Regions from separate parts of the Arthrobacter sp. 4R501 genome, predicted to be linked through region 2. Evidence: riboswitches for the same ligand, from Rfam matches in the RefSeq annotation. Region 2 holds a riboswitch; each other region holds the start of a gene.
What was found. A riboswitch is a leader RNA that binds a small molecule or an ion and turns the genes downstream of it on or off. The one in region 2 is predicted to bind cyclic di-AMP.
Positions count from the first base shown of each region.

Region 1: it holds a riboswitch for cyclic di-AMP, as region 2 does, so the genes downstream of both, CXR02_RS03730 (LysM peptidoglycan-binding domain-containing protein) here and CXR02_RS18345 (hypothetical protein) in region 2, are expected to answer to the same signal.
Region 3: it holds a riboswitch for cyclic di-AMP, as region 2 does, so the genes downstream of both, CXR02_RS11115 (M23 family metallopeptidase) here and CXR02_RS18345 (hypothetical protein) in region 2, are expected to answer to the same signal.

Region 1 is NZ_PJIW01000003.1:158,039-167,610, reverse strand. Features, by position in the region: gene CXR02_RS03755 (ANTAR domain-containing protein) at 1-505, shown strand, start outside; gene CXR02_RS03750 (MarR family winged helix-turn-helix transcriptional regulator) at 600-1,097, opposite strand; gene ribA (GTP cyclohydrolase II RibA) at 1,226-3,100, shown strand; gene CXR02_RS03740 (dienelactone hydrolase family protein) at 3,173-4,150, shown strand; gene CXR02_RS03735 (YdiU family protein) at 4,276-5,739, shown strand; gene CXR02_RS03730 (LysM peptidoglycan-binding domain-containing protein) at 5,809-6,648, opposite strand; cyclic di-AMP (ydaO/yuaA leader) riboswitch at 6,652-6,824, opposite strand; gene CXR02_RS03725 (transglycosylase) at 7,037-8,329, shown strand; gene CXR02_RS03720 (cupin domain-containing protein) at 8,353-8,733, opposite strand; gene CXR02_RS03715 (TraR/DksA C4-type zinc finger protein) at 8,873-9,232, shown strand; gene CXR02_RS03710 (DNA alkylation repair protein) at 9,229-9,572, shown strand, end outside.
Region 2 is NZ_PJIW01000021.1:3,538-13,109, forward strand. Features, by position in the region: gene CXR02_RS18310 (glycosyltransferase) at 1-261, shown strand, start outside; gene CXR02_RS18315 (crosslink repair DNA glycosylase YcaQ family protein) at 265-1,533, shown strand; gene tadA (tRNA adenosine(34) deaminase TadA) at 1,600-2,106, opposite strand; gene CXR02_RS18325 (phosphatase PAP2 family protein) at 2,187-2,921, shown strand; gene upp (uracil phosphoribosyltransferase) at 2,964-3,599, shown strand; gene CXR02_RS18335 (VOC family protein) at 3,662-4,036, shown strand; gene CXR02_RS18340 (HAD-IA family hydrolase) at 4,095-4,793, shown strand; gene CXR02_RS18345 (hypothetical protein) at 4,863-5,591, opposite strand; cyclic di-AMP (ydaO/yuaA leader) riboswitch at 5,597-5,773, opposite strand; gene CXR02_RS18350 (cell wall metabolism sensor histidine kinase WalK) at 5,849-7,402, opposite strand; gene CXR02_RS18355 (response regulator transcription factor) at 7,410-8,150, opposite strand; gene CXR02_RS22185 (hypothetical protein) at 8,442-8,771, opposite strand; gene CXR02_RS18360 (winged helix-turn-helix domain-containing protein) at 8,770-9,572, shown strand, end outside.
Region 3 is NZ_PJIW01000009.1:149,089-158,660, forward strand. Features, by position in the region: gene CXR02_RS11080 (hypothetical protein) at 456-770, shown strand; gene CXR02_RS11085 (DUF1508 domain-containing protein) at 927-1,109, shown strand; gene CXR02_RS11090 (YibE/F family protein) at 1,453-2,793, opposite strand; gene CXR02_RS11095 (DUF2269 domain-containing protein) at 2,933-3,400, opposite strand; gene CXR02_RS11100 (hypothetical protein) at 3,456-3,689, opposite strand; gene CXR02_RS11105 (TetR/AcrR family transcriptional regulator) at 3,790-4,401, shown strand; gene CXR02_RS11110 (four-helix bundle copper-binding protein) at 4,634-5,047, opposite strand; cyclic di-AMP (ydaO/yuaA leader) riboswitch at 5,362-5,556, shown strand; gene CXR02_RS11115 (M23 family metallopeptidase) at 5,649-6,335, shown strand; gene CXR02_RS11120 (hypothetical protein) at 6,328-6,885, opposite strand; gene CXR02_RS11125 (F510_1955 family glycosylhydrolase) at 6,944-7,828, opposite strand; gene CXR02_RS11130 (DUF305 domain-containing protein) at 7,908-8,540, opposite strand; gene CXR02_RS11135 (hypothetical protein) at 8,681-9,139, opposite strand; partial or broken gene CXR02_RS11140 (HAD-IC family P-type ATPase) at 9,210-9,572, opposite strand, start outside.

The DNA.
Region 1 (9,572 bases), on a different contig from region 2:
AAGCCTCGAGGACGAGCAGACCAGAGACCGTGAAGGGCCGGAAGTTATTGCCTCGCTGGAGGTAGGAATCGTCTCGGTCACGGACCTGAGATCCGAGGAGCGCTGGCTCAGCTTCGTCGAAGCCGCCCGGTGCGAGAAGATGCTGTCGCTCCTGGCGTTGCGGCTGCATTTGGAGGGCCAGGCCAGCGCAGGAATGATCTTCTACAGCTCCAGGCCGCACGGATTCGGCCGGGACGCCATGGCAGCAGCCCATGCCTTGGCCGCCGAGGCGTCGAAGGGACTGCGCCTCGTCCTCCGGATCGTGTCACTGCAGGAGACTGAGGAGAACCTAAGGGCGGCCATGGCTTCGCGGACGCCGACAGATCTCGCGCTGGGTGTCATCATCGGCCAGGAACGGTGCAGCTACGATGTTGCGCTTGAGTGGCTCTTCCGTGCATCACGGACCCGCAACGTCAGTATCCGCGATTTGGCGGCAGAGATTGTCGCCTCCGCGGACGACCACTGACGTGTGATGTCACGCGCCGCCTGCCAGCGGACATAAGAAGCGCCCGGGGCTGAAGACCGTTTCCGCCTGACCGTTCGAAGGCGCCCTGCTCATCCTAGAGCGGGGCGCTTTCACGCAGGCAGCGGTCCTCTGGGTCGATGGCGCCCATGATGCGCTTGCCGATGCTCCCCAGCTGGCGCGACTGCGCCTTCGTGAGGGGATCAAACACGAGCGCCCGGACTGCTTCCACGTGCCCCGGAGCGGTTCGGGTGATCTTCGCCCAGCCCTCGTCGGTGAGTGTGGCCAGCGTGATGCGTCCGTCGGCAGGGTCCGTGGAGCGATGCACCCAGTCCCGCTTCTCCAGCCGGCTCACAACCTGGGACAGGCGGGGGAGCCCGGACTCGGTGAAACCTGCGAGGTCGCTCATCCGGCGTGTGCGGGCGGGAGCCTCGGACAGGCCGGCCAGGACCATGTACTCGAAGTGGTTTATGCCGGCGTCCTGCTGCAGCTGGGCATCCAGGGCGCCGGGCAGCTTCATCATGATGCCCACGAGGGTCAGCCACACCTCACGTTCATCGCTGCTCAGCCAGCGGGGTTCGACGGAATTTTCCATAGGGCAAGCCTAAGGCATTTACTTCAAGAATGAAGTTTTGTTTCCGCTAAATCACTTGCATCGTGAACTAATGACCAGTACCGTTTACTTCAACATTCAAGTACTTTCAGACTTCCTGAGGAGTCCAGATGACCGTCATGTCCGAGACCGTCGCGCGGCCATTCGAACAACCGGCCGCCGTCCGCAGCCAGGTCACCGTCCCGCTGCGCTTCCCTGATGGCTTCGCGGCCACAGCCGAGATCATGACTTTCCATGGGCTGGCCGACGGTAAGGAGCACCTGCTGCTCGCGCTCGGCGAATGGGAGCAGACGCTCCTGGACCAGGGCCCGGAAGGTACGGCCCCGCTGGTCCGACTGCACAGCGAGTGCCTCACCGGCGACGTGTTCGGCAGCGAGCGCTGCGACTGCGGACCCCAGTTGCGCGAGGCAGTCGAGGAGATTGCCGCCGTCGGGGGCTTCCTGCTGTACCTCCGGCAGGAAGGGCGCGGCATCGGCCTGTACTCCAAGCTCGACGCCTATGCCCTGCAGGACACCGGCTTGGATACCTACGAAGCCAACGTTGCCCTGGGTCGCGGCGAGGACGAGCGGGACTACAGCGCCGCCGCCCAGATGCTCGGAGCGCTTGGCGCCGGCCGGATCCGCCTCCTCACCAACAACCCGGACAAAGTAGGGCAGCTGACGGCCCTCGGCGTTGACGTCTCGGAGCAGGTCCCCACCGGCGTGCACCTCTCGGAGGCGAACCACCGCTACCTGGCCGCGAAGCGCAGCCATACAGCGCACACCATTGAGCTTCCTGAAGAGGTGCTCCCGGCCGTGATGCCGACCGCGGCGGCTGTGGCCGTTCCGACGCACGACGAGCTGCTAGCCCGGGTGGATGCCCTCGTTCCCCGGCTGCGGGAGCGTGCAGCGGAAGCCGAGGAGATCCGCCGCATTCCGGAAGCCACCATGGCTGAACTGGAGGCAGCAGGTGTGTTCCAGATGCTTGCGCCGAAGGCTGTGGGCGGCTTCGGCATGGGGCTGGAAACCTACGTGGAGGTGGTTCGCCGCCTTGCCCGGGGCTGTGTCTCCACGGCCTGGAGCGTCGGGCACCTGGTGGAACATGTCTGGATGCTGGCCCGCTGGCCACGGGAAGCCCAGGACGAAGTCTTCGCCAACGGGCCGGCCCCATTGGCCGCCGCCACCGGCGCCCCTCCAGGTACGGCAGAGAGGGCTCCCGGCGGGTTCATTATCTCGGGCCGCTGGAGCTTCGCCTCCGGCGTTATGCACTCCGACTGGGCGCTCCTGGCTGTGCAGCACGGCGAGATCCGCCTACAGTGCCTGGTCCCGGTGTCCGATCTTGACCTCCTGGACGTCTGGCACACGGCCGGCCTGCGAGGGACAGGAAGCAACGATCTCCGGACGGAGAATCTTTTTGTCCCCGCGCACCGCGCTCTGGAGTGGAACCTCCTGGCCGCCGCGGACAACCCCGGCAGCCGCATCCATCCGGATCCGAACATCCACATCCCCATGGCCACATTCCTGAACATGGTTGCCCCGGCAGCTGCTTTGGGGGCCGCTGAGCACGCCATCGAGGTGTTCCGGGACCTGATGATGGTGCGCAAGGTCAAGCAGACAACGCAGGCGCGGCAGGCGGATTCGCCGCTCGCGCAGGCCCGGTTCTCGCAGGCCTTCGGGCAGGTGGCGACTGCGCGGCTGCACTGGCAGGAAGCTGTCCGGGTGGTGGCCGCTTCCTACGGCCGGCGGCCGGTCGCTTTCACGGATGGGGAGCGGGCACAGTACCGGCTTTCCCTCGGTCTCAGCGGCGCGGCGTCGGCCGAGGCTGTCCGCCTCATCCTGACGGGCTCCGGCGGAAGTGTGCACCGGCTGACGCACCCGCTCCAGCGGATCCAGCGCGATGTCAATGTACTGCTCAACCACGCCTCGCTGACCATGGATCCGATCCTGGAACAGGCAGGCCGCGGACTTCTCGATCTCGGCCTGTCCATCCCGGCGGAGCAGTTCTGACCGGGCGCATGGGACCCTTGCAGGACCGCCGGCTTCGGAGAAGGATATGAGCCTCACTCGAGGAGGTCAACCATGCTCCAGCTTGGAAAGTTTGAACGCTACCTGATCGAGGAATTCTTCGACGACTACCGCGCCGGCGCAATGACGCACCGCACCTTTACCCGCCGGGTCGCATTCATCACGGGAAGCATGGCGGCGGCCTCTGCTGCGATGCTGCTCGTCGGATGCACCCCCGAGGAAGTACCACGCAGCACCGACCCCATGCCCACACCCACGCCATCATCGGCGACGGCGGGCACCGGCACCGCTTCTGCCGGTGCTGTTCCGCGGTCCAAGAGTCCGCTCTCCGTCCCGGAGGGCGCCGCGGGGCTTACGACGGCGACCGTCCGCTTCCCGGCCGACGGAACCGAGATCACTGGTTACCTCGCCCGGCCCGAATCCGGTGCAGCCGGCCCGGCCGTGCTGGTCTGCCACGAGAACCGCGGCCTGACCCGGCACATCCAGGACGTTGCCCGCCGCTTTGCCAAGGCCGGGTACGCGGCGTTGGCCCTTGACCTGCTGAGCAGGGAAGGCGGCACCGCCAGCCTTGACTCCGATGCCGTCTCGGGTGCACTGACCAGCGCCGGCCCCCAACGCCATGTTGCTGACTTCGCGGCGGCCTTTGACTACCTTCAGGGCCAGGACTTCGTGGACTCCGGACGCATCGCCATGAACGGGTACTGTTTCGGCGGCGGCATTACCTGGCAGGCGGCAACCGAGCTGGCCGGGCTGAAGGCCACCGCGGCGTTCTATGGTCCGGCGCCGGACCTGAACAAGGTGCCGGCCATCAAGGCCGCGGTGTTCGGGGTTTATGCCGAACGCGACGCCCGGATCACCGGCGCGATGCCGGGCCTCCGCGATGCCCTGGACGCCACCACGGTGACGCACCAGCTCACCGTCTACCCCGGCGTCGACCATGCCTTCCACAACGACACCGGCGAGCGCTACAACGAAACCCAGGCCACGGCTGCCTGGAACGACACCCTCGTCTGGTTCGGACAGCACGTCTGAGGGGTGACGCCAGCACGGCTGATCTGAGTAGCGCTATCTGACGTTTTGAGCCTCCAGAACGACAGATAGCGCTACTCAGTTGGGAGGGCGGGGCACTCAGTCGCGGCCGCGGGTAGTCTTGAAGCATGAGCACCGCAATCCCACTAACGCTCACCTTCGGCGGGCGTTTCGCCCGCGAACTCGGGGAGCTGGCGGTTCCCTGGCAGGCGGAGGAAGCACCTGACCCGCAGCTGCTGGTCCTGAACGAGCCGTTGGCCACCGAGCTGGGCTTCGACGCGTCCTGGCTGCGGACGCCCGAGGGGACGCGGCTGCTCATCGGCAACCAGATTCCTGACGGTGCCACACCGGTGGCCCAGGCCTATGCCGGTCACCAGTTCGGCGGCTACTCACCCCTGCTCGGCGACGGGCGGGCCCTCCTGCTGGGGGAGGTCGCGGACATCCACGGGCAGCTTCGGGACATCCACCTCAAGGGCTCCGGCCGGACACCGTTCGCCCGCGCGGGTGACGGTCTCGCCGTCGTCGGTCCCATGCTGCGCGAGTACATCGTCAGCGAAGCCATGCACGCCATGGCCATCCCCACCACGAGGTCCCTCGCCGTGGTGGCCACGGGCCGGCCCGTCCGCCGCGAAACCATGCTGCCCGGGGCCGTGCTCACCCGGGTGGCCAGCAGCCACCTGCGGGTCGGCAGCTTCCAGTTCGCCCGCGTCAACGGCGAGACGGACCTTCTGCGCCGTCTGGCGGATCATGCCATCAGCCGCCATTACCCGGACGCGGCGCTCGCCGACAAGCCCTATCTCGCGTTCTTCGAGGCGGTCATAGCCGCGCAGGCGTCCCTGGTGGCGCAATGGATGCTGGTGGGCTTCGTCCATGGCGTGATGAACACCGACAACATGGCCATCTCCGGCGAGACCATCGACTACGGTCCCTGTGCGTTTATGGATGCCTTCAACCCCGGCGCGGTCTACAGCTCCATCGACGCGGACGGACGCTACGCCTACGCCAACCAGCCGGTCATCGCCGAATGGAACCTCACCCGGCTCGCCGAAGCACTCCTGCCCCTGTTCCATGAAGACCAGGACCAGGCCGTGGCGCTCGCCGTTGAATCCCTCGGCAACTTCCGCGCTCTCTACAGCGCGGCCTGGTCAGCAGGCATGAAAGCCAAACTTGGGCTGCGACCGGACACGCACGACGACGTCGCGTCGCCCCTGGTGGACGGCGTGCTGGGCCTGCTTCAGGCAGGCCAGGTGGATTACACGTCCTTCTTCCGGAGCCTCGGCTCGGCAGCCCGCGGTACGCCGGAAACTGCGCGGTCCACGTTTGCGGACCCGGAAGCCTTCGACGCCTGGGCGGCACAGTGGCTGGCCCTGGCGCCGGACGCGGACCTGATGGAGCGGGTCAACCCCGTCTACATCCCCAGGAACCACCTGGTTGAAGAGGCCCTTGACACTGCTATCGCCGGCGACCTGGACCCATTCAACCGGTTGGTGGACGTCCTGGCCGATCCGTACACGCAGCGCCCCGGGCTGGAACGCTACGCCGGCCCCGCCCCTGAAGACTTCGGGAGCTATCGGACCTTCTGCGGGACCTGAGAGAACACCAGGGATGGACGACGGCGGCGCGGGGCTGGGTGCCGCCCGCCGCCGTCGAGCATGGTCGGATCACGCTACGCGGACGAAGGACGCTCCGGCGAGCCAGCTGATGGAGTGCACTTCGGTTTTGTAACCGTCCACCCCGCCACTGACAACCTGGCCGTTGCCGGCGTAGACGCCCACATGGCCGGCCGTGATGACCAGGTCCCCTGCGGCCGGTGTGCCCACCACCGGGCCGTACTGGAAGAACTGGCCGGGAGCCAGGTCACCCACGCTCTTACCCACCGAGCGCAGCGCCTTCTCCACCATGGCGGTGCAGTCCTGCTGGATGCCGAGCTGGGAGTTGGCGGAAGCCAGGATGGCCGCGCCGAGCGAGCCGGCCGGAGCCTGGGCCGCCGGTGCGGACGTTGAGGCCAGCCTTATGCCGGTGTTGGTGGGGGAAGCCGGCGCCGCCGCGGGAGCCGGTGCGGTGTAGCCGGCGCCGGGGATCCGGATCTGGTCGCCGGGGTAGATGATGCTGGTCAGCGAGAGTCCGTTGGCGGCAAGGACGTCGTTGAGCGGGACGCCGTTGGCGGCGGAAATCTGGCCCAGTGTGTCACCCGAAACGACTGTGTGGACGTTGGCCGCGGCGGTGGCTGCTGCAGCGGAAGTCGAAGCAACAGCGGCCGGAGCCGCTGCCGCCGCACTGGTCTGGACCTGAGTGTTGGCAGTCCCGGAGTTGTCCGGGCCGTGGACGCCGGCCTGAGCCGGGACGCCAATGCTGAACAGCAGGCCGGATGCAGCAACAGCCACCAGGGCCGGCCGGCCAAACGTCAGGGGGTGTGTTTTGGCCGCAGTGGACAGGCCAACTAGGACGGTAGAGCGGGCAGGAACCGCACGAAGGCGTGCGGCAGCGGAATTCTTGGACACGGTTGATCGCCTCTCCCATGCCTGCGGGGTGAGCTGTCGGGTTCGGGTCGGAGATACCCGGCCGGTAGCGCCGCCGCACGGGACGGAGCGATACCGACTTAACCCCCGAGGCTTCGAAAAGCCGTGGAAACGTGGGTCCCCCGTCCCTGCCAGCTGGAAAGCGACTGGATCCCGGTCAGCGGCAGGGCTCGGCATACTGGCGGGAATGTCCCGGCTTGAGCCGGGCCACCGTTTGACCATAACTTCCAGTTATCAGCAATGTCACATTCCGGTAACGGAATGTAGGCGTGAAATCCACCCGCGCTTCATCTCGGATTCCCTCCCTCCTCGGTAACGATGTTGCAGGTCAGGCCCCGTAATCCGTATATGCCCGGTAAGCTCACCAACTATGTCCCGGATTGTTCAAAAAATGCGGCTGCCCGCCCTCGCCGGCCTGCTGGCGGTCGCCCTGGTGGGGTCGGCTGCGCTGCTTCCCTCGCATGCCGCCGACGACGCGCCGCCCGGCGGGTATCCCTCGTGGCAAGACGTGCAGAACGCCAAGAAGAGCGAGGCCGGCAAAGCGGCAGAAGTCACCAGGATCAATGGGCTGCTGGGCGGACTCCAGGCTGAAGCAGAGGCGCTGGGCAATGCGGCCGTAACGTCCGCCGCGGAGTACGCCAAGGCCGAAGCGGCACTTCAGGCCGCCACTTCCACTGTGGACGCACTCACGGCCCAGACTGCACGCGCCGCGGCCGAACTGGGACAGTACAAGAAGGAAATCGGTGCTCTGGCGGCCCAGTCGTACAAGACCGGTGGAACCAACATGGGTTTCTTCGTTGCCCTCGACGCCGTGCAGAACAACAGCATCCACGGCCTGAATATCGTCCAGATCGTCAGCGATAAGACTGCGGCCCTGGTCAACAAATCTGCAGGCGCCGAACGCATTTCCCGTGCCCTGGCCGATCAGGAGCAGGCGGCCAGGGCCGAGCGCGAGCGCCTGTCCGGCGAGGCCAGAACCAAGCTCGACGCCGCCCAATCCGCCCAGCAGGCCATGTCCCGGCAGATCGCGGAGCAGCAGGAGCACGGCCAGGAACTGACCGCGCAGCTGGCCTCCCTCAAAGGCACCACGGCTGCCGTGGAGGGGGATTTCCGGCAGGGCCAGGTGGCCTTGGCCGCGTATGAAACGGCGCAGGCCGCCAAGCGGGCCGCGGCGCAGGAACAGGCACGCCAACAGGCGGAGGCGGCAGCCAAGGCGGCGGCCCTTGCCGCTGCGCAGAAACCGGCTCCGGCCCCACCTGCTGTACCGGGCGTGCCCGCCCCGCCTCCGGTGCCGAGCCCGACGCCGGTCCCGCCGCCCGTCGTCGTCGTGCCTTCCGTTCCGGGAGGCGCTGTCAACGACCCCGCGGGCGCCAAGAACTACGCAGCCGGGCAGCTCGGCGCCTACGGCTGGAGCCAGGACCAGTTTCCGTGCCTGGCGTCGCTGTGGACCAAGGAGTCCAACTGGCTGACCACTGCCACCAACCCGTACTCGGGCGCATACGGGATCGCCCAGTCGCTGCCGGCCAGCAAGTATGCCAGCGCCGGCAGCGACTGGCTCACGAGCTACCGGACCCAGGTCAATTGGGGACTGTCCTATATAGCGGACCGCTACGGGTCACCGTGCGGCGCGTGGAACCATTCCGTGGCCAATAACTGGTACTGACCTGCCGGGGGAGGGCAGCCGGGTCATGTTCCTGGGGCCTTGGCGAATTCCGCGGCGCTGAAGAATTCAATGCCGACGAAGGCTTCGTCGCCGTCCACCCAGGCGTCATGCCCGGGTGGAATGGTGTACGAATCGCCGGCGCTGATGCTGATCCGGTTGCCACCGGTGGTCTCGACGTTGAGGGCACCGGAAACGCAGTATCCGACGTGGTTGTTCTGGCAGGACTCGGTCTGGACCACCGGCTTGATGCAGTCCGACCAGCGCCAGCCGGGACTGAACGTCATCCGGCCGACCGTGTAGCCGCCCAGGTTGACGACATCCACTTCGGTTTTCTCCGGTCGGCGCTTCTCATCCGGTGTGTTGTGGGACTTGACTGCCAGTTCTGTGACGATGTTTGTAGGCATGACACGCAGACTTTCTCTGTTGGTTTTGTGTCAGGCAGCTTTCTGTCCCTGGCTGCCAGACCGCATCTGAGGCGCTTACGCTTGCCAGCATCCTCCCGCCGGCGGCGCTTGTCGAGACCCAAACCACTAGGCTTTTCCCATGCCCGATTTTGAACGGTTCCGGGTCCTGCTGGAAGAAGAGCGCGCCCGGAAACTCGAGCTGCTCCCCGCGCTCCGTGCGGACATCTCCTCGGCGAACGCCGCACGCCAGGATTCCAACGTGGATGACGAACACGACCCCGAGGGTTCCACCATTGCGTTCGAGCTGTCGCAGGCCTCGGCGCTCCTGAAGCAGAGCAGTGCGGGACTTGACCAGGTGGATGCGGCCCTAGCACGGATTGCGGCGGGCACCTACGGTACATGCGCCGTGTGCGGGGATCCCATTGCGGAGGGGCGGCTCGAAGCCCGTCCGTCGACGCCGTTCTGCATCCTCCACGCGGCCACCGGGAGGTGGCTGTGAACGGGCGCGTGCAGGACGCTGCCGGCTTCATCGATGCCACCCTGCAGAATGAGGGCGCCTGGTACCGGGCGGAGGACGTGGAGGCCCGGGTGGGCGGGGTCCTGGGTTCCTACGGATCGTCAGTGGGAGCCGTACGCGGCACCGTCCGCGACGCCAGCAGGAAGTTCAAGGATCTTGGCCACGATGAGGTGACCGCTTTGGCATCCCTACTCTGGGGCCGGCCCGGTCCCGGCAGGCGGCCGGTCTATGAGAGGCGGCTCGCCGCCGTGGTGCTGCTGCAGTCCCGGGTTGCCCTTCTTCGCCACTCTGACCTGACCCGGCTGGAGGGCTTCATCAGAAC
Region 2 (9,572 bases):
CGTGGCAACGGACCTGAAGACCACCACGCGGACGTGCTCGCTGCCGTGATCCGGCAGTGGCTGGTGGACGAAACCCTCCGAGCCGGCTGGCGCGCCGCTGCCGTGGCGGCACGGGAACAGCTGCCCGGCTGGGACTCCACCGCCCGGAACGTCCAGGAAATCCTAGGCGTGCCTGCCAAAACGCCTCCTGCCAAAACGCCTGCTGAAGAAACCCCCGCCGCGGGGATGCCTACCGCTGCGCGTACGGCCGGTGGACAATAAGCCATGACCACGCTCCCGACCTCCGCCGCCGTACTGACCCCACAAGCCCTGATCCCACAAGCCCTGAGCCAAGATGCCCCGGATCCGCAGGTGCTCACCCCAGAGATCCTCAGGGCATGGGCCTGGCATAAGCAGGGCCTCGACGGCACACTCCAGGGCGCGGACGCCGCCGACGTGTTTAGCAGAGCGGGCTGGGCCCGTTCCGTCGGCGGCGCCAACCCGTACCTCACGCTCTTTGCCCGCGCCGGCACTAGCCGCGCGCAGGCGGATGCCGACGTCCTGTCGCTGAAAATCCATGAGCTGCCCACCGCCCGCGGCTGCACCTATGTGCTGGGACAGGATGACTTTGCGTGGGGCCTCCAGATCGGCCGGGACGCCGCGGTGGCGCCGTTCCGTGTGCTGGCAAGAATGGGCGTCGAGCGCGGTGAGATCACGCTGCTGGAGGAGGAGATCCTCCACGCCCTGGCCGAGGCCGGCAGCCCGCTGGACCCCAAACACCTCAAGGATCTCCTGGGCGATTCGGTCCGGAACCTCGGCGAGGAGGGCAAAAAGAAGGGCGCGGCCACCACGTTGCCCACGGCCTTGGGCCTCCTCCAGGCGGACGGCCGGATCCGGCGCGTGCCCGCCAACGGCCGGCTGGATCAGCAGCGCTACGCCTACACACTGTGGGGGCTGCCGCGCACCGCCATGGACGACGACGCCGCCCGCAGCCTCCTGCTGCAGCGCTATCTTGGCTGGACTGGCGGTGCCACGGTCAAGCAGTCGCAATGGTTCACCGGGTTCACCCTGGCCCACACGAAGGCAGCGTTGGCTGGCACTGGGGCGGTGGAGGTTCCCACCGCCAACGCTGAGGTGCTGTGGATGATGCCCGACGACGTCGGGCGGCTTGCGTTGTTCGAGGCGCCGGCGGAGGAACAGATTCAGCTGCTGGCCGGCACGGATTCGTTGGTGCTGCTCCGCAGGAACTCAGGGGATCTGTTTGCCGAGCAGGACAAGGGAAAGCAGGTCCTGGGTTCCACGCTGGCTTTGCAGGCTGACCTGCCGGACCATCCCGTCTTCGACCGCGGCCGGATCATCGGGCTGTGGCAATACGATCCCGGGAAATCACGGATTGCCTATTGGCTCTTTGACGGGGCCACACCCGCAGTATCCCGGCGCATCGCCGAGGTAGAGGCCTGGATCCGGGACGAACTGGGGGACTTCCGCTCGTTCAGCCTGGACTCGCCGGCCTCGCGCCAGGACAGGATCGACGCCCTGGATGCCGCAGGCTGAGAGTCGTGCAGGCAGGTGAGAGCGCTACAGCAGGCCCGAGACGAATTGCAGCCCGCCTGCGACCCGTTACAGCCGGCTGCGGTGCGCTGCGAAGAAGTCCCTGAGGACCGCTCCGCACTCCTCTTCCCTGACCCCGCCGTACACCTCAACCCAGTGGTTGAGCCGGCGCTCGCGGAGGATATCGAATACCGAGCCCGCCGCTCCGGCTTTCTCATCCCAGGCACCGAAGACCACGCGAGGAATCCTGGCCAGGACCACCGCGCCGGCGCACATGGCGCACGGCTCCAGAGTCACCACGAGCGTGCAGTCGGCCAGCCGCCAGCCGTCCCCGGTGCCGCCGTCGAGTTTGGACAAGGCACGCAACCGGTCCGCCGCCTGACGGATGGCCACTATCTCTGCGTGGGCAGTGGGGTCTCCCAGCTCTTCCCGCTGGTTCCGTCCGGAACCCAGCACGGCGCCGTCGGGCCCAATCACCACGGCGCCGATCGGCACGTCCTCGGTGGCCAGCGCGCGCCGGGCTTCGTCAAGGGCAAGACTCATCCATTCGAGGTGGTTCTTTTCTGCGGCGACCATGGCTCAATGATAGTTTCGAAGGATATCCAGCCTGCAAAGCATGGACGCCGGGAGGCATAGTGGACACGTTCAGGGACCGTCTGGGCCAATGGTTCAAACCATACGCCGCGCTGTGGCTGACCATGCTGGTGGGCGGCGCCTTGGTGGTCACCATGGCGCTCCTGGGTGCCGAGGTCTACAACAACGTGGTGGATGAAGAGGGACTGGCCGCCCTGGACCTGCCCGCGCTGGAGCTGTCCCAGGGCCTTCGGAACCCCGCGCTGGATGCCGGGGTGACGGCTTTCACCAACATCGGCGGGGGCATCGGCATGCCCATCCTAGCCAGCATCCTGACAGCCTGGCTCACGTTCCTGAGCCGGACCTGGCGGCCCATCGTCCTGGTGGGCGGCGCCGCGGCTGTCTCCACGCTGGCCACCACGGTGGGCAAGCGGCTCGTGGGCCGCACCCGCCCGGACCACGCCGAAGCTGTCCCGCCGTACGAGACTTCGCCGTCCTTCCCCAGCGGCCACACGCTGAATACGACGGTGGTGATCGGTGTCCTGGTGTACGTCATGTGCCTCCAGTTCGAAATGCTGTGGGCGCGCATCACTTCCATTACCGCCGGGGTGATCTTCATCATCGCGATGGGCCTGAGCCGGGTGTTCCTGGGCCACCACTGGCTGACGGATGTGATGGCCGGATGGTTCCTGGGCCTTGCCTGGGTGGGTATGGTGATCCTTGCGCACCGGCTGTTCCACGTGCTGCGGAAACGCGAGCACGCGGGCCCGGCACCCACGTTCGAACACCCCGCCCTGCGGGATGATCCGTCGAGCTGATTCCCGGCCGGGGGCCCTCCGCGCGGGTGATAGTTTTGACGCATGCGCACTCTCGTTGTGGACCACCCGCTGGTCGCCCATAAGCTCACCGTCCTGCGGGACAAGAACACTCCGTCACCGGTCTTCCGGCAGCTGACGGAAGAGCTGGTGACCCTCCTGGCCTACGAAGCCACCCGCGAGGTCCGCACCCAGCCGGTCACCATCGAGACGCCGGTCAGCACTACAGTAGGCACCGCATTCACCAAGCCCACGCCCCTGGTGGTCCCCATCCTGCGCGCCGGGCTCGGCATGCTTGAGGGCATGACCAAGCTGGTCCCCACCGCTGAGGTGGGCTTCCTGGGCATGGCCCGCGACGAAGAAACCCTGGACATCATCACCTACGCGGAGCGGCTCCCGGAGGACCTGACGGACCGGCAGATCTTTGTGCTGGATCCCATGCTTGCCACCGGCGGAACCCTGCGCGAAGCCATCAAGTTCCTGTTCAAGCGCGGCGCCTCCGACGTCACGTGCATTTGCCTCCTGGCCGCGCCGGAAGGCCTGGCCAAGCTCGAAGAGGAACTTTCCGAGGCCAACGTGACCATCGTGCTGGCCTCCATTGATGAACGGCTCGACGAGAAGTCCTACATCGTTCCCGGGCTCGGCGACGCCGGCGACCGCCTGTACGGCATCGCCGGCTGATTCGAGGCTGCTTCGGATTTCAGGTCTTCCGCTTTCCCACCGCCGCCGTTAGCCTGTGGCGCATGGACTGGAAACTTGAACTCGTCTTTGTGCCCGTATCCGACGTGGACCGCGCCAAGGATTTCTACGTCAACAAAGTTGGCTTCAACCCGGATTTCGACGAGCGGCCCATGGATGGCATTCGCTTCGTCCAGCTGACCCCGCCGGGATCCGCCTGCTCCATTTGTATTGGCGAGGGCCTCAATGACGCCCCTCCGGGTACGGCCCCAAGCCTGCAGATGGTGGTCAGCGACATCCAGGCTGCCCACGCCCACCTCAAGGGTAACGGTGTGGACGTCAGCGACATTGACGTGCAGGACTGGGGGCACTTCGTCTACTTCGCGGATCCCGACGGAAACAAGTGGGCGGTGCAGTACATCCCGGGCCGTGACGCCTAAGGGCGGCGCCTGGGGTCGCGACGCCTAAGCCGGTAACGCCTAAGGCAAAATAGGCAGCATGGACATCCCCAGACCTGCCGCCACACGAGCACCTGCCGCCGCACGAACACTGACCTGCCGGGCCGTCCTTTTCGATATGGACGGCACGCTGGTGGACTCCACGGCAGTAGTGGAGGAGGTCTGGGGAGAATTCGCGGCCCGGTACGGCCTGGACATCGCCGAAATCCTGCGCACTTCGCACGGCGTCCAGGCTGCCGATACCGTACGCCGTTTCGCGCCGGCGGGAGCGGACGTCGCGGCCCTCACCGAGGAACTGGGCGCGATGGAACGGGTGCGGACGGCCGGTATCGTCGCGTTGCCGGGGGCTGCCGAACTGCTTCGCAGTCTCCCGGCCCAGGCAGTGGCGCTGGTGACTTCAGCGGACAGGACCCTGGCGGACATCCGCATGGACGCTGCGGGGCTGGACATGCTGGCCACGGCCGTGACGGCGGACCTGGTCACACGGGGCAAGCCGCACCCGGAAGGCTATCTGATGGCCGCCGGGCTGCTCGGCGTGGAACCGGATGACGCCGTGGTGTTCGAGGATGCGCCCGCCGGAATCGCGGCAGGCGTTGGTGCGGGTATCCGGACGGTGGCCGTGGGTCCGTATGCGGGCGAATTGCCGGCGGGCGTGCTGCATATCGCGGATTACCGCGCCGTAACCGCCTCCGTGGAAACGGACGCCGCGGGACGGCAGCTCATTTCTTTCCGGCTTTGACCCGGCGGATCACCTTCGTAATCCGCCGGCGCAGGTCAGCGACGCCGGCCGCCGGCGCCGCTCAGTCGGCTAGTACCAGTTGTGCGACAGGTGGAAGTTCAGCGCCCCGCACGGTGACTGGTAGCGCTCCTGGATGTAGTTCAGGCCCCAGTTGATCTGCGTGCGGTAGTTGGTGACGTAGTCCGCGCCGGCGCTCGCCATCTTCTCAGCGGGCAACGACTGGACGATGCCGTACGCGCCGCTGCTGGCGTTGGTGGCCGTGGTGGTCCATTCGGATTCCTTGGTCCACAGCGTCTGCAGGCACTGCATCTGGTCAGCGGACCAGCCGTACGTCGCCAGTTGGCCGGCAGCGTAGGCCTGCGCTCCTGCGGGGTCGTTGACGGCCACAACAGGCGCGGGCGCAGGTTCCGGGGCCGGAGCCGGAGCGGGCTCCGGGACCGGGGCAGGTGCCGGTTCGGCGGCCTGGGGCGCCACGTTGATCTCGGCCGGCGCAGCTTCCGGGGAGGCCGGGGGCTGGATCTCGGCTGCCTCGAAGCTCAGCTTCGACTGGGCGCTGGCTTCTTCGGCGGCCTGGTCCGCGCTGGCCGCAAGCGACGCAGACTCGGAAGCGTGTGCCGCGGCGCTGACGCCGACCAGCAGGGCGCACGCCGTCGCGAACACCGCGACGCGCTGGCCCACGGAGGGAATCCGGGCCGCCTTGGACAATGGGGACATAGCTGCACCGAAGCGCGTCTGCTTGCGGTGGCTGTGGGACTTTGTGTCGCCCTGCGGGCGCGTTTGTACCTTGAATTCAGACATGATGGATCGCCTCTCACACCTGCGGAGTTAGCTGTCGGGTTCGGATGAGGGCATCCGGCCACACGGCGCAATCACGTGTTGGCTTAACCCCAAAGGGCACTTCGTGCCCGGGACGGTGGGTCCCCCGCCTCTGCCTCTGAAAACGGAATCCGGGAAGCGGCAGAGCTTGGCGTCATCCGGATATGCGGCCCAACGGGAACCGCACCTCATCGACGCTACAGGAGCTGGAACCTTAAGTCACATTTTGGTAACGGGAATCACGACGATGGTGTGTCGCCTTGCTGCGCTCGGGCCTCAGTGGGTCGCGCCAGCGCGCCGGCAGGGAAGAGCAATGCGAACTCCGTCCGTCCGGCCCGTGATGTCACTTCCACGCTCCCGCCATGGGCCTCCATGATCGACTGGACAATGGCCAGGCCCAGGCCGCTGGTGCCTTCGGACGCCCCGGCGCCCGAGGCCGGCGCTGTACCCTTGCGCGCCGCGTCTGCGCGGGCAAACCGGGAGAAAACGTGGTCCACGAATTCCGCAGGGATGCCCCCGCCGTCGTCCGTTACCGTCACCGCTGCGCCGCCATTGGCAGACTTCCTGACAGCGGTGACCACGGTGGTTCCCGGCGGCGTGTGCTTGCGGGCATTGGAGAGCAGGTTGACAAGCACCTGACGCAGTTGGGATGCATCTCCGGTGACGGCGAGCGGCTCGTCGGGCAGTTCAAGGCGCCAGTGGTGGTCCGGGGCGATGACTTTCTCGTCACTGACGGTTTCGATCACGAGTTGTGTGAGGTCAACCTCGCTGAGCTTCAGGGGCTGGCCCTCATCGAGCCGGGCGAGCAGGAGCAGATCCTCCACCAGGGTGGTCATGCGTTCGGACTGGCTTTGGACCCGGGCCAGGGATTTCCGGCCGTCGGGCGTGAAGCTCTCGGTCATGCGCATCAGCTCCGTGTACCCGCGGATGGCGGTCAGCGGGGTGCGCAGCTCATGGGAAGCGTCGGCAACGAACTGCCGCACCTTGGTCTCGCTCTTCTGCCTGGCTTCCAGCGCGTTGGCGACGTTGTCCAGCATGAGGTTGAGGGCGTGCCCCACGCTGCCCACCTCGGTGCCGGGGTTGGAGTTCGACGGCGGGACGCGCACCGCGAGTGCCACCTCGCCCGCGTCCAGCCGGAGCCGAGCCACCCGGGTTGCCACCTCGGAAAGCTGCTCCAGCGGCTTCATGGTGCGCCGGATCAGCACGGTTCCTGCCAGTCCGATCAGTGCCAGCCCGCCCAGGGAGACAAAAACAAAGGTCCACACCAGCGATGCCAGCGTGCTCTCCTTGGCGGCGAGCGGAAGGCCCGTGACAAGGACATCGCCGTAGCCGGTTTGCACGGCCACAATTCGGTAATCCCCGTTGGACAGCGAGCGGTTCACGGGAAGGCCGTTCTGCGTCAGCGCCAGCAGGGTCTGCTTGTCTTCGGCGTCGAGGGGTAGGCGTGTGGTGTCCGAGTCCAGGAAGCCGCCACTGGGGATCTGGCCGTCCAGGATCCGTGCATTCAGCGTTCCGACACTTTGCCCGCGGGAGTCAAGCGGGTCCGGCCTGCCGTTGAATCCGCCCAGGGGCGGGCGGCCCGGATCGTTCGAGCGTTTGGCGGCCTGGCTCAGCTGTTCATCCAGTTGCCCGGTGAGAAACGAGTCCATGGAGGCGTAACTGAACAGCCCCACGGCTCCGCAGATGGCCACCAGCAGGGCCATGGCCAACAGGATCAGGCGCGTGCGCAGATGCCAGGTGTCCGGTTTCAGCCAGCTCCGGGCTGGTGCTGGGGTTGCTCGCGGCGAGGACATGGAGCTGCTAGTCAGCCGGTTTGATGACGTAGCCGGCGCCCCGCACGGTATGGATCATGGGCGGGTGCACTGCTTCCACTTTTTTGCGCAGGTAGGAGATGTAGAGCTCCACGATGTTGGCCTGGCCGCCGAAGTCATAGTTCCAGACGCGGTCCAGGATCTGGGCTTTGCTGATCACGCGTTTGGGGTTCTCCATGAGGTACCGGAGCAGCTCGAACTGGGTGGCGGTGAGCTGGAGGTTGTCGCCCGCTCGGGTCACTTCGCGGGTGTCGATGTTGAGGACAAGATCGCCCACCACAAGTTCGGCAGTGTCCATCGCGGCAACGCCGGAGCGCTGGACCAGGCGGTGCAGCCGCAGCAGGACCTCTTCCATGCTGAACGGCTTGGTCACGTAGTCGTCCCCGCCGGCCGCCAGGCCCACGATCCTGTCCTGGACGGCGTCCTTGGCAGTCAGGAAAAGCGCAGGTACCTCGGGCGCGAAGGCGCGGATCCTGCCCAGCAGCTCAACGCCGTCGAATCCTGGCAGCATCACGTCCAGCACCAGTACGTCCGGGCGGAACTCCTTGGCAAGCTTGACGGCCTCCGGGCCATCCGAAGCCACAGCAACGGACCAGCCGGCCATGCGCAGCCCCATGCTCATGAGTTCGGAAAGGCTGGGTTCGTCGTCAACCACCAGGGCGCGGATGGGGGAGCCGTCCGGGTGGGTCAGTTGCGGAAGGTTGTTGGTCATGGAGTGCGAAGTGGCCATGGGACAACTCTCCGATCATTCGGTGAGCCCGCGCTATGGGGTTCCTGTGCGCACGCTGTGAATCCCAGCCTAGCGAGCTGGATGGGCGATCTGGGTGGCCGGGCGGGACGCCGACCATCCGCCGGCGGCCGCCTTCTCCGCTGGACAGGCGGCAAAACCCAGCAGGGAATCTCGGCAAGTCAGTGGCCGGTGAATTTCAAGGTCTTGATATGGAGAAAGGGCGAACATTGTTCGCCGGAGAGGGCTATTTGCGGACCTACGGCGGACAACAACTCCTAATCTGCCGCCAAATCAGAATGGTGATCTGTAACACAAATCCGCATTTTGTCTCAGTATGCGGAACGTTGCACCCATTGTTACTTGCAAGTTTTCATTGTTACGTTGCACACTTTGAATTGTGAACAAGAACTCAACAGCACCTGCAGCCGCAGAATATTGGCCCAGCACATCCGCTGCTGCCGACATGCGCTGTTGTCGAATGCACGCCTGATCTTCAGACCCCACGAAGTTCTTAGGCATTCGCCCCCAGCCCAGCGTAGGGCGCCATCCCCAGATTTCATTGCGGGGACAATCAGCATTCGAGCCGCGATGACGGCCATTCACATTGAGGTAAGCATTCATGTCAGTTGCATCCGGATACGTCCACATCTCCGTCCGTAACGCAGGCAAGGCCGGCCAGGCTTCCGGCCTCCGCCAGGGGTTCGGTGCCCGACCGGCGTTCGCTCCGGCCGCCCCCGGGGCCAGCTTTCCTGCCCCCGGCTACGCACCCCAGGGCTACAACCCCAGTTCCTACGGCCAGCTCCGCGCCGTCCAGCCTGCCGAAGCCGCGCCGCTCACCGCGCCCACTCCGGTGATCGCGGGACCCAACAGTGTACGCCCAGTCGCCAATGACACCGTGGCCCGCGGATTTGTCCTCTACATGGGCATCGACGAGGAGACCGCAGCGGCTGCCGGAACCTCCATTGCCAAGCTTGCCCAGGAAATCCGCGCTTACGCACAGTCACTCGTGAACGGTGCTGAAAGCTACGCGGCCGTGGCCGTGGCGCCGGCCGGCACCCCCGGTTCCGCGCTCGACGTCGTCCGTTCCACCTTTGGTGACCCCACCGTGAACGCGCAGAAGCGCACCGAGACTGCCCGGCTGCAGCAGCCCCAGGACCCGCGCCCGTCCGGCGTTCTGATCGACCTCGCCCGCCGCGAAGTCCACCTTGACGGGGAATCCCTGAACCTGACCTTCAAGGAATTCGAACTCCTGAACTACCTGGTGGAAAACGGCACCCGCACGGTTGGCCGCGATGAACTGCTTGAGGGCCTGTGGCGCAACGCCGAGGAAGTCCCCAACGAGCGCACCATCGACGTCCACATCCGCCGTCTCCGCTCCAAGCTGGGCCGCCTCGCCAACACCGTCCGTACCGTCCGCGGCCA
Region 3 (9,572 bases), on a different contig from region 2:
GGTTGCGGGGCAGTCCGTAGTAGCGTGCTCTGAGTTAGTGGAGGCCGGTGTCGGCGTCCACTGCCTGGTTGTTCCAACGGGGTTCATCGAAGCGTTCGGCGGACGTGTCATCTCCGAGGATGGTTCGGGTCTGTTGTTGAGTGGCCCGGCCGTCCACGATGGACGAGTTCGCCGACCTTCGCTAGTGCAGATCCGTTGGTTTCCGTGCGGGAGTGTTGTCGGGCAGCAACAGCATTGGATAAGGCGATGGGCGAAGCCGTACTGGAGGCGGTCGCGGCCGGGCACACCTGGTCCGAGGTCGGCCGTGCGTTGGCACTGCCTCCGGCTGAATCTGCCGTGGAAGTTCTTGAAGCGTATGTGTCTGCCCGCAAGTCGTCGACGCGCAGGTTTTGGAGCCTCCTCGATGATGTGGAATTTGGTGCGAAGCATCCATCGGCTGAAATACTGGAGAAAGCATGGAGTACGAACTGCGGATCATCTCCGAATGCCCCAACAGCGCCCCGGCCCTGGACCTGTACCGCCAGGTCTTGGCAGCGGAAAACGATGCTGGAGACCTCCGCGTTGTTCAAGTGGACAGTGAGGAACAGGCTCAGGCGCTGCATTTCCACGGCTCACCGTCTTTCATCGTCGATGGCCATGACCTGTTCCCCTCAACAGCATCACCGGCTTTGACATGCAGGGTTTACCTAGGCGCTGACGGCCTGGTCGGACTGCCGTCGCGGGAGGACCTCCAGGGTGCAGTGCGCTCAAGAGTTAGCGACCGGAAGTAAAAGGACGGCAGTGACGCGGTGAGGGGAGCCGCACCAAACATTGTCATTCCGGCTGGGCATGCTCGACGCCATCCTGCTCGCTAGGATGTGCACGTTGGGCAGTATCCGTGCCGTACCGGACACACCCGGTGCGGCGATGACGAGGAGGACATGCGCATGGCAGGCAAATTTGAAGTGTATAAGGACGGTTCCGGCGGCTTCCGATTCCGCCTCAAGGCCGGCAACGGCGAGGTCATTGCCACAGGAGAGTCCTACAGCAGCAAAGCAGCTGCGATAAAAGGCATCGAATCCGTGAAAAACAACGCAGGATCAGACATCACGGACCTGACCGAGTCGTAGATCCGATCCGTGGTTAGACCCCCGTCAGTCGTCGGTAATACTGAAGAGCTGCCGTGCTGGCGGGGGTCTCGTCGTAGGTGGAAGGTTCGAAACGGAGCCGGGTTGGTTCTGGTGCCGTTGCCATCACGTCCTTCAATCAAGAATGACGCCCCGAAGGAAGAGCACGAGCGGTCACTGAAGGACCTCACCTCGGCACCGAGGAAACCGGTGAATAGTAACGAAAGATATGGAGTTATAACAAAAATGGAAGAGGGCCCGACACTGGGACTGTCCCATAGAACCTAGGACCTGGAACAGCGGTCATTCCATACTTCTCCCGTAACAGGCCCGTCCTAATGGTTCCTCATGAGGGCGCTGGCCTTCGTATATCGCGCTCCTCGGGCGGGGCCGTAGCGGTGTCTGTGTTCCGGGCACGGTTATGTCCTTTGGAAGCGGCAGGCTGGACAGGGCCCTTTGTGCCGGTTGCCTTGACGACCAGCACGGCGAGGGCGGTGGTGACAGGGATAGCAAGTACAAGTCCGACTGAGCCGACCAGGGTCCGAACCACCTCCTCGGACATTTCGGCACTGGTCAGCGCCTCCCCGAGGGGCCGGTCGTAGAGCATCACAAGGATCATGATGGGTAAGGCGGCCCCCGCGTAGGCGAACGCGATCGTGTAGACCGTGGAGGCGATGTGATCGCGGCCGATACGCATGGCAGAGGTGAAGAGGTTGCGGGCGGACGTTTCCGGAGCGAGTTCGTATAGTTCCCACACGGAAGAGGATTGCGCAATGGTGACATCGTTCAGTACCCCGAGTCCGGAGATGATGAGCCCGCACAGGATGATGCCGGAGATGGAGATGTTGCCCGAAATGTTGGACAGGACCGAGGCTTCGGAGCTCCCTGCGCCCCAAAGATTCGCGGCATCCGTTGACCAGGCTGCCAGCACCGCCGTGATGCCCAGCCCGAACATGGTGCCCAGCAGAGCGGTGGACGTGCGGGCCGAAAACCCGTGTGCGAAGTACAGCATGCCGATCATGATCACTGTGGATCCCACGAGTGCCAGTAGCAGCGGGGGTTTGCCTTCCACCAAACCCGGAAGCATGAATCCGGCCAGCACGGCAAAGGCGCCTACGAGTCCGATGAGTGCCCGCAGTCCACGCCAGCGGGCGACGGCGATCACCACCACGGAGTACAGGATGGCCAGCAGTAAGATCGGCACTGTACGGACGAAGTCCACGAAGATGTATTGGGGTGTTGCTTGGTTGGCTGCCGCGCCCGGGGATGAAGTCAGATCCAGATAACTGATGTTGTCTCCGGCTTTTATCCCATGGGACTTCGCGACGTCCGGGTTGATGATCACCTTGACCTGGCTGCCGCCTTTGTCCGGTTCGGTGAACGCATACGTGCAGTCGGAGCCACTCTGACCCTGGGCGTCCTGGCTTGCTCCCTGCGTACAGCTTGCCTGAATTACGCGTTGGATCTTTCCGCTCTCAAAGGTCGCGCCGGGCGCACCGGAGGTTGGGTTGGTAAGGGTGATACCGTCCCTGCTGCCCGAGGGCCACATCAGGATCATGGCGGCCAACGTCAGCAGAGTCAGAGGCACCAGGACCGCCAACAGCAACCGGTTTGCTCGCCGCCGCAGGGCCGTCGCCTGAGGCGACGGCGCCGGCTCGGCAGGGGAGTGGCTTTGTCCGTGGCCCATCAGCAGTTCAACCTCACCCGTTGAACTCTACGGTGCGCGGCTCCCTGGCATTGACCCAACGACTGTTCCAGGCACGCAAACGGGCGACAATGTCCGACCCTGCCTGTTTCTTTTTGGTGATGCCTGCGGGAACGCCTGTTCAGGGCACAGTCTGCCGGCGCCGCTCCAGTTGTTTTCGCCGTCCGTACCGGGTCATGCCATGGGGCTTGTAAATTGCCAGGATCGTCGTCAGTAGCAAGACGACCAGGCCACCGCCGGTGTGCAGCAAGGCAGAGGGAAGGTCCATTCCGGACATTGCGGGATCTCTCACCATCCCCGCCACCGTCTGGATCGTCTGCGTGTACACCACCAGGACGACCGTGGCCACGAGGGTCAGCACGAGCTTAAAGAGCACCCAGTAGTGCCGGAACAGCCCCCAGACCGTGCCCAAAGCGAGAAGAACGCCGGTCAGCAGGGACGAGAAGGCCAAGGGGACAAGCAGGGACCAGGCCGCCGCCTGCAGGGCCAGCCACAGGAGGCGTCCGAGCTGGGGGTCAGTGCTCGTCAGGGCGGCAATATCGAGCACGACGAAAACAGCTACGGCTCCGGCCCAACCGAGTGAAGACATGAGATGCAGGGTCAGCAGGAATTTCCGCAGCGCAGATGTCAGGACCATCCTGGGTTCACACCTGCCCGCTGGCGGAGCTTTGCAACGCAGCGGGAGATGAGGCGGGCGCGTCCAGCCCGAATCCGTGCCGTGCCGGCCCGTGCTGACCGCCGCTGAGCAGCATCACGGCAACAACGACCAGGAGCAGGATGCCGGCGGCGATCGCGGAGACCTTCACCCAGCGGGGCGGACCTGTCAGAGTGTCCTGGGCGGGATCGCTGTGCTCCGGCTGGTTTGGCTCGCGGGTCATGTCCCATCTCCTTTGGTCATTCTCTGCGGGCGTGTTTACAAGACAGTATGTCTTCTCGCGATCACCCTGTCCAACGTAGGACGGAGCGTATACTTCAGGAATGCCGAAGCTCTGGAACGAGACCATCGAATCGCACCGCAGCGCCGTCCGTTCGGCGATCCTGGACACCACGGCGGCCTTGGTGGCCAGTCAGGGGCTGTCATCGGTGACGATGTCACAGATCGCCCAGACCGCGGGGATCGGCCGGGCCACCCTGTATAAGTACTTTCCGGACGTGGACGAGATCCTGACGGCTTGGCACGAACGCCAGGTCCAAGCCCATTTGGAACATCTGGCTCGGGTCCGTGACCGCGCGGCGGGCCCGAATCAAAAGCTTGAAGCCGTCCTCAAGGCTTACGCGCTGATCGCCCACTCTCACGACGGTCGTGCTGAGGCCGCACGACTGCACCAGGGATCACACGTCGGTCGCGCGCACCAGCATCTCCATGAATTCCTGGCGGAGATTTTGAGTGATGGTGCCGGCGCCGGGGTGTTCCGCTCCGATGTTGCCCCGGATGAGCTCGCCGGATATTGCCTTCATGCCTTGGAAGCGGCCAGTGGATTGGTGTCCCGTGAGGCTGTCTTTCGTCTCGTCAAAGTCACGATGGCCGGGCTGCAGCCTCCCGCGGCGCCTACGCCTGAAACCGGCACGCCTTCAACGCACCAGGATTAACGCCGGCGCGGGCACGCGGGCGAGTAGCGGCCGGGTCGTCCTGGTAGGAGGGAAGCGTTCAGGTGGGATTCAATGGCAACGCCTTTGACGTCCAGTCTCCGTCCCTGCATAGGTTTCTACGTCTCTCCAGGCAGATGTGAGGTCTCCGGTGGATTCAAGAATCAGTGTCGGAGAAGGGGAATTCGAAGGCCTCCGGTTCCCGCCGGCATTTCGGCGCGTTCGTATCGGCCGTTTAGTCGAGTGACGCGAGGAGTTCGTTGCACGCATTTTCGCAACGGCGGCAAGCTTCTGCGCAGATCCGGCAGTGGCTGTGCATTTCGGCGTGCCGTTCGCATTCGTCAGCACAGGTTTTGCACAGGGTGGCGCAGGCCTGCAAGACGGAGCGGGTGACGTTGGCGTCGTAGCCGGTGTGACGGGAGAGGACATTTCCTGTGGCTGTGCAGATGTCGGCACAGTCAAGGTCCGTGCGGATGCACTTGGTCAGCTCGGTGACCATGTCTTCGCTCAGGCACGCATCTGCGCAGGCCGTGCAGGCCTGTGCGCAGTCAAAAGACGCGGCGATACCTTCGGCGAGCTTGTGCTGGTCGATGCTGCCAAGATCCTTCGGGTAGGCATCAAGCATTTTGTGGGCGCTGGCGTGTGTCATCGTTTTCTCTCTTCCATGGTGTTGAGCGGCTGGAAATAGATACGGTGGGCCGGCTTGCGTGTTCTGCTAACCGGCTCCGCTGTGGTGCTTGTGTCGTACCCCCTTTTGGTTGATGATTCTGGCCCTGCCCAGGCGAGGACGGCTTCTCACCGAGCACTGTCAGGCACAGCGTAACTTTCCCCGGACAGGCCAGCTACCCCCGACGTCTGGTTACTGGGATCGAAACGCCTTACTCAAGATTTGGTAACGAATTTGTAACTTCCGCGTGTCGTTGGTTAGAGTCGAGGGATTACATGCCCGTAGCGGGTATGGGTGTGACCGCTTCGCCAAACCCCGCCGGCGGTCCACGTACTTCATTCTCAAGGCGGGGGCGGAGAACCCACAAACGGTGCCATGTGCACCTTGGGGTGAAGCCGACCTGCAAAAGTTCCTGAGGGTGCCAGGCAGGGCGGCCGGACAGTCCACTCGTCCGAATCCGACAGCTAACTTCGCCGGCGTCGAGAGGACTTCCATCTTGTCTGCCCACCCCAAACATGCCCGTCGGCGTGCCCTTCCGGCGTTTACTTCATCCCGTTTCCGTAGCGTTTTCCATGAACCGGCCGTGAGGATCCGCGGCCAGCAGCTGGGGGTGGCTGCCGCGGTTACCACAATGTTTGCCCTGACCGCCCTGTCTGCGGCGAATGCAGATCCCGGCATCCAGAAGGCTGCCACCGACAGCCCCGCCTCCGCAACGGCGGTTTCCGTCCCGGCAGTGATAGCTGATGCAGGTGCTGCTCTGGTCTTTGAGAGCCCCGGCGTGAGCTCTCAGCCGGCCCCGGCCCCGGCACCGGAGCCGGCGGTTCAGGCAGCGGGAGCGGTCCAGAGCCCTGCTGCTCCTGCTGCCCCTGCAGTGGAATCGAAGGGCCTGCGGGCGCCGCTGGCTTCGATGAACGTCAGTTCCACGTTCGGCTACAGGGTAAGCCCGATCACCGGGGCTGCCGCTGAAATGCACACCGGGATTGATCTGACGGGAGCTTGCTCGACAGCTGTTTTCGCCGCGGGCGCCGGTACGGTCACCGAGGCGGGTTGGAGCCAGTATGGCGGCGGGAACCGAATCGTCGTCGATCACGGCAACGGCCTGAAGACGACCTACAACCACTTGGCCAGCATCGGCGTTTCCGTCGGGCAGGTCCTGGCGCAGGGACAGCAGATCGCCGGGGTCGGCACGACCGGAAATTCGACCGGATGCCACCTTCACTTCGAAGTCATGGTCAACGGCCAGACGGTCGATCCGTCCGCGTTCATCTGAGCAGATCACCTTCGGGGCCCGACTCTGGTTGCCCTGTGCCTTCCGCGCAGGCTTGGATCTCGTTGTCCCCGAATGAGGCTTGCCGGTGGACTTCCAGGGCCCGGTCCCGGGCCTGGCGGGAGGAGCGAGCGGCTTCTACCCGTCCGGCAGCGCCAAAGAGGCTGGCAGCCCAGTCGAATTCCGCTGCGGCGTCGCGGTACAGCCCTTCATCAAAGAGGCGCCTGCCGATCTGGTGCCGGACGTTCGCCTCCCTGGTTCTTGTCCGCGACAAGCGGAGGGCCTGTTCCTGGAGCTTGGCAGCGTCGTGCCAGCGGTACATGCGTTGATAGGCGTTCGCGAGGACGAGCAGCGCCTGGAAGCGGTCCTTGGAGGCGGCCAGCAGCGCCTGGCCCTCGATGACCGCTTCTTCATGGCGTCCCAGAAGGGAAAGGACCCACACGCGTTCCAGCTCGGTGCAGCCGCCGAGGCGGGCCTCCATCGCGTTCGGGTCCAGCACCACGTCGCGTAGCGTCGCAGCGTCCGTACGCCAGATACTTTCGTCAGCCTCCATGGATTAGGGTCCGGCTTCTGGGTTGTCGATGCAAAAGGAATCTGCCCATGCCGTCAGCTCAGGCGGCGTCCGAGGGCCTGAAAGTGGCTCCGCCGTCGGTGGAGACGACCAGGCCGTCGACCGTGGCTGCCCAGATCCAAGGTTTCCCATCCGAGCCTTCCACGGCCGCTATCGCATGGACCTGCCCCTCGATCCGGCCTGTCCGGGACCATGTTTGCCCGCCGTCGGCCGAAGAGTGGACGGAACCGTTGGGTTCCACGCCGATGGCTTCGGAGGCGCTGGCGAAAGTCACGAACTGGATCACCGGAGCGGCCGGGTTCAGGGCCCAGGTGTCGCCGCCGTCGGTTGAGCGCTGCACACCCTCGCGGGTGGTGGCGAGGACAGTGTCACTGTCGGGATGCGCGGCCAGGGCAGCCGGAACGAATCTGGCGGCGACAACGGACCAGGTCTTCCCGTCCGGGGTTCGGCGCAGTGTCCCGTCGAACGCGACGATGCCGGACTTGGCCGACGTGAGGGCGTGGAAATCGGATTCGCCCTGGCGCGAGAGCTGTTCCCAGGTCTTGCCGCCGTCGGTTGACCTGATCAGGCCCATGGGGTTGGGCAGGTCCGAGGCTGCCCCGGGGTGGCCCGAGGCGTAAAACAGGTCCTGGTCCGCCCCGGCCGTGAAGCCCATCAGGTCATTGGTGTCACCGATTTTGGCCGCGGGCTCCCTGGTGACATCGAACAGGCCCTCGTGGGTAGCCATCAGCACCTGGTCTGTCTCGCGGTTCACGCTCAGGCCGTGAACGTGGCTGCTGGGAAGGGCATTGGAATTGCTTGGGCTGCTCGGCATCGGTCTGGCAGGCGCGGATTCGGGGACGCAGGCCGTGAGGGTGAGGACAAGCCCTGCCGTGGCCGCTGTGAACACTGCGGCCCGGATATGGGAGGAGGAAGGGAAGGACATTGGAGACTCCAGTATTGAAGGATGAAAAAGAGGTGCAGGCAGGTGCCGACCCAGTTCAGGGCCGGCGCCTGGTAACTGGCTAGAGAGTGGCCAGCAGGTCCTTCATTTCCTGGATTTCGGCTTCCTGTGAGGTCACAATGTCCTTGCTGAGCTGGATCGCGTCAGTGTTTTTGCCGTCGGTTGTTTCGGTCTTGGCCATCGCGACCGCGCCCTCGTGGTGGGCGATCATCTGGGTCAGGAACAGTCGGGCTGCCTCGGTGCCCTGTGCGGCCTCGAGCTTGCTCATATCATCTTCGCCCATCATGCCGGACATGCTGTGGCCGGGGGCCATGCCAGTGGGCGCCTCGGTCGGTTGGCCCCAGCTTTGGAGCCATCCGGTCATCTTCTCGATCTCGGGTCCCTGGGCTGCTTTGATCTTGGTGGCCAGGTCAGTCACTTCAGCCGGGATGCCTTCCTTCTTGAGCATGATGTCACTCATTTCCACGGCTTGGGCGTGGTGCGGGATCATCATCTGCGCGAACATCGTGTCAGCGTCGTTGAACTCCGCGGAAGCTGCGGGAGCCGAGCTGGATGACATCCCGGAACTGCCGTGGTTCATGCCGGGCATGCTGCCCCCGTCAGAACTGCCGGGGCTCGCATCGGGGGAGGAGCATCCGGTCAGGGCGATGGCTGCGGCGATGACGGCAGCGGAAATGGTCAGGGTTTTTTTCATGAAAATCAGTCCTCAAAATTGAATCGGCGTCTTGCGCGGTTGCTGAGGGCGTGGGCGGACGGTGGCGGAAATGGCCGGCCCGGCGGCACGCCTGAGTGGCTGGTCGATGCGCCGGGCAGTACACAGCGCAAGGGGAAGCTTTACGTCCGGCTGATGCAGAGTTCGCAGGGTGAGGGGCTGCCCGGCAGGTATGAATAGCCGGTGCTGGCCGCGGCCGCATCGACGAGGTCACAGGCCGGGAAAGGGGCCGTGCCCGGCGGCGGTGCGGACAGAGGAGTGTTTCCGGGAGACAGGACGCAGACTGCGTCCATCGATGACATGGCGGGGCACGTGTGAGGATCGGCACACTGGGAGGCTCCGGCCACAACAGCTGTTTCCTCCGAAGAGAAATTGGCTGGCCCATGTCCGGGGTGGTGGGCGGGGGAGCTGTGCATCTGCGCAGCCATTGCCGTCCCTGTCTCTGCTGCGTCAGCGGGCATGCTGTGGGCCCCGGTCATGATGTGCATGCCAAAGATCCCGGCCAGGATGGCCAGTGTCGCCGTGAGGAGCCCTGCCCGGAGGAGGAGGGTGGTGAGTAGGCCGGGTCGGGGTGCAGACACGACATTTCCTCCTTCCGTGCGGGACTTCTTGATTCAAGGGTACCGGTCGGGGTTTACCCTGCCGCTTTGATCAACGTGCCTGGGACGGATTGAGTTTCATCCGCCGCAGCAGTTGGGCGTTCAAGGCGACCACGATGGTGGACACGGACATCAGGACGGCGGCTGCTGCGGGGGAGAGCGCCACTCCGGCGAACGCCAGGACACCGGCGGCCAGCGGGATGGCGAGGATGTTGTAACCGGTGGCCCAGATGAGGTTCTGCCACATTTTGCCGTAGCTGGCCCGGGACAGATCCACCATCGAGAGCACAGCCCGTGGATCGTTCCCGGCCAGGACAACTCCGGCGGATTCCATGGCAACGTCAGTGCCTGCTCCGATGGCGATGCCCACTTCTGCCCTGGCCAGGGGCCGGGGAGTCGTTGACGCCGTCGCCGA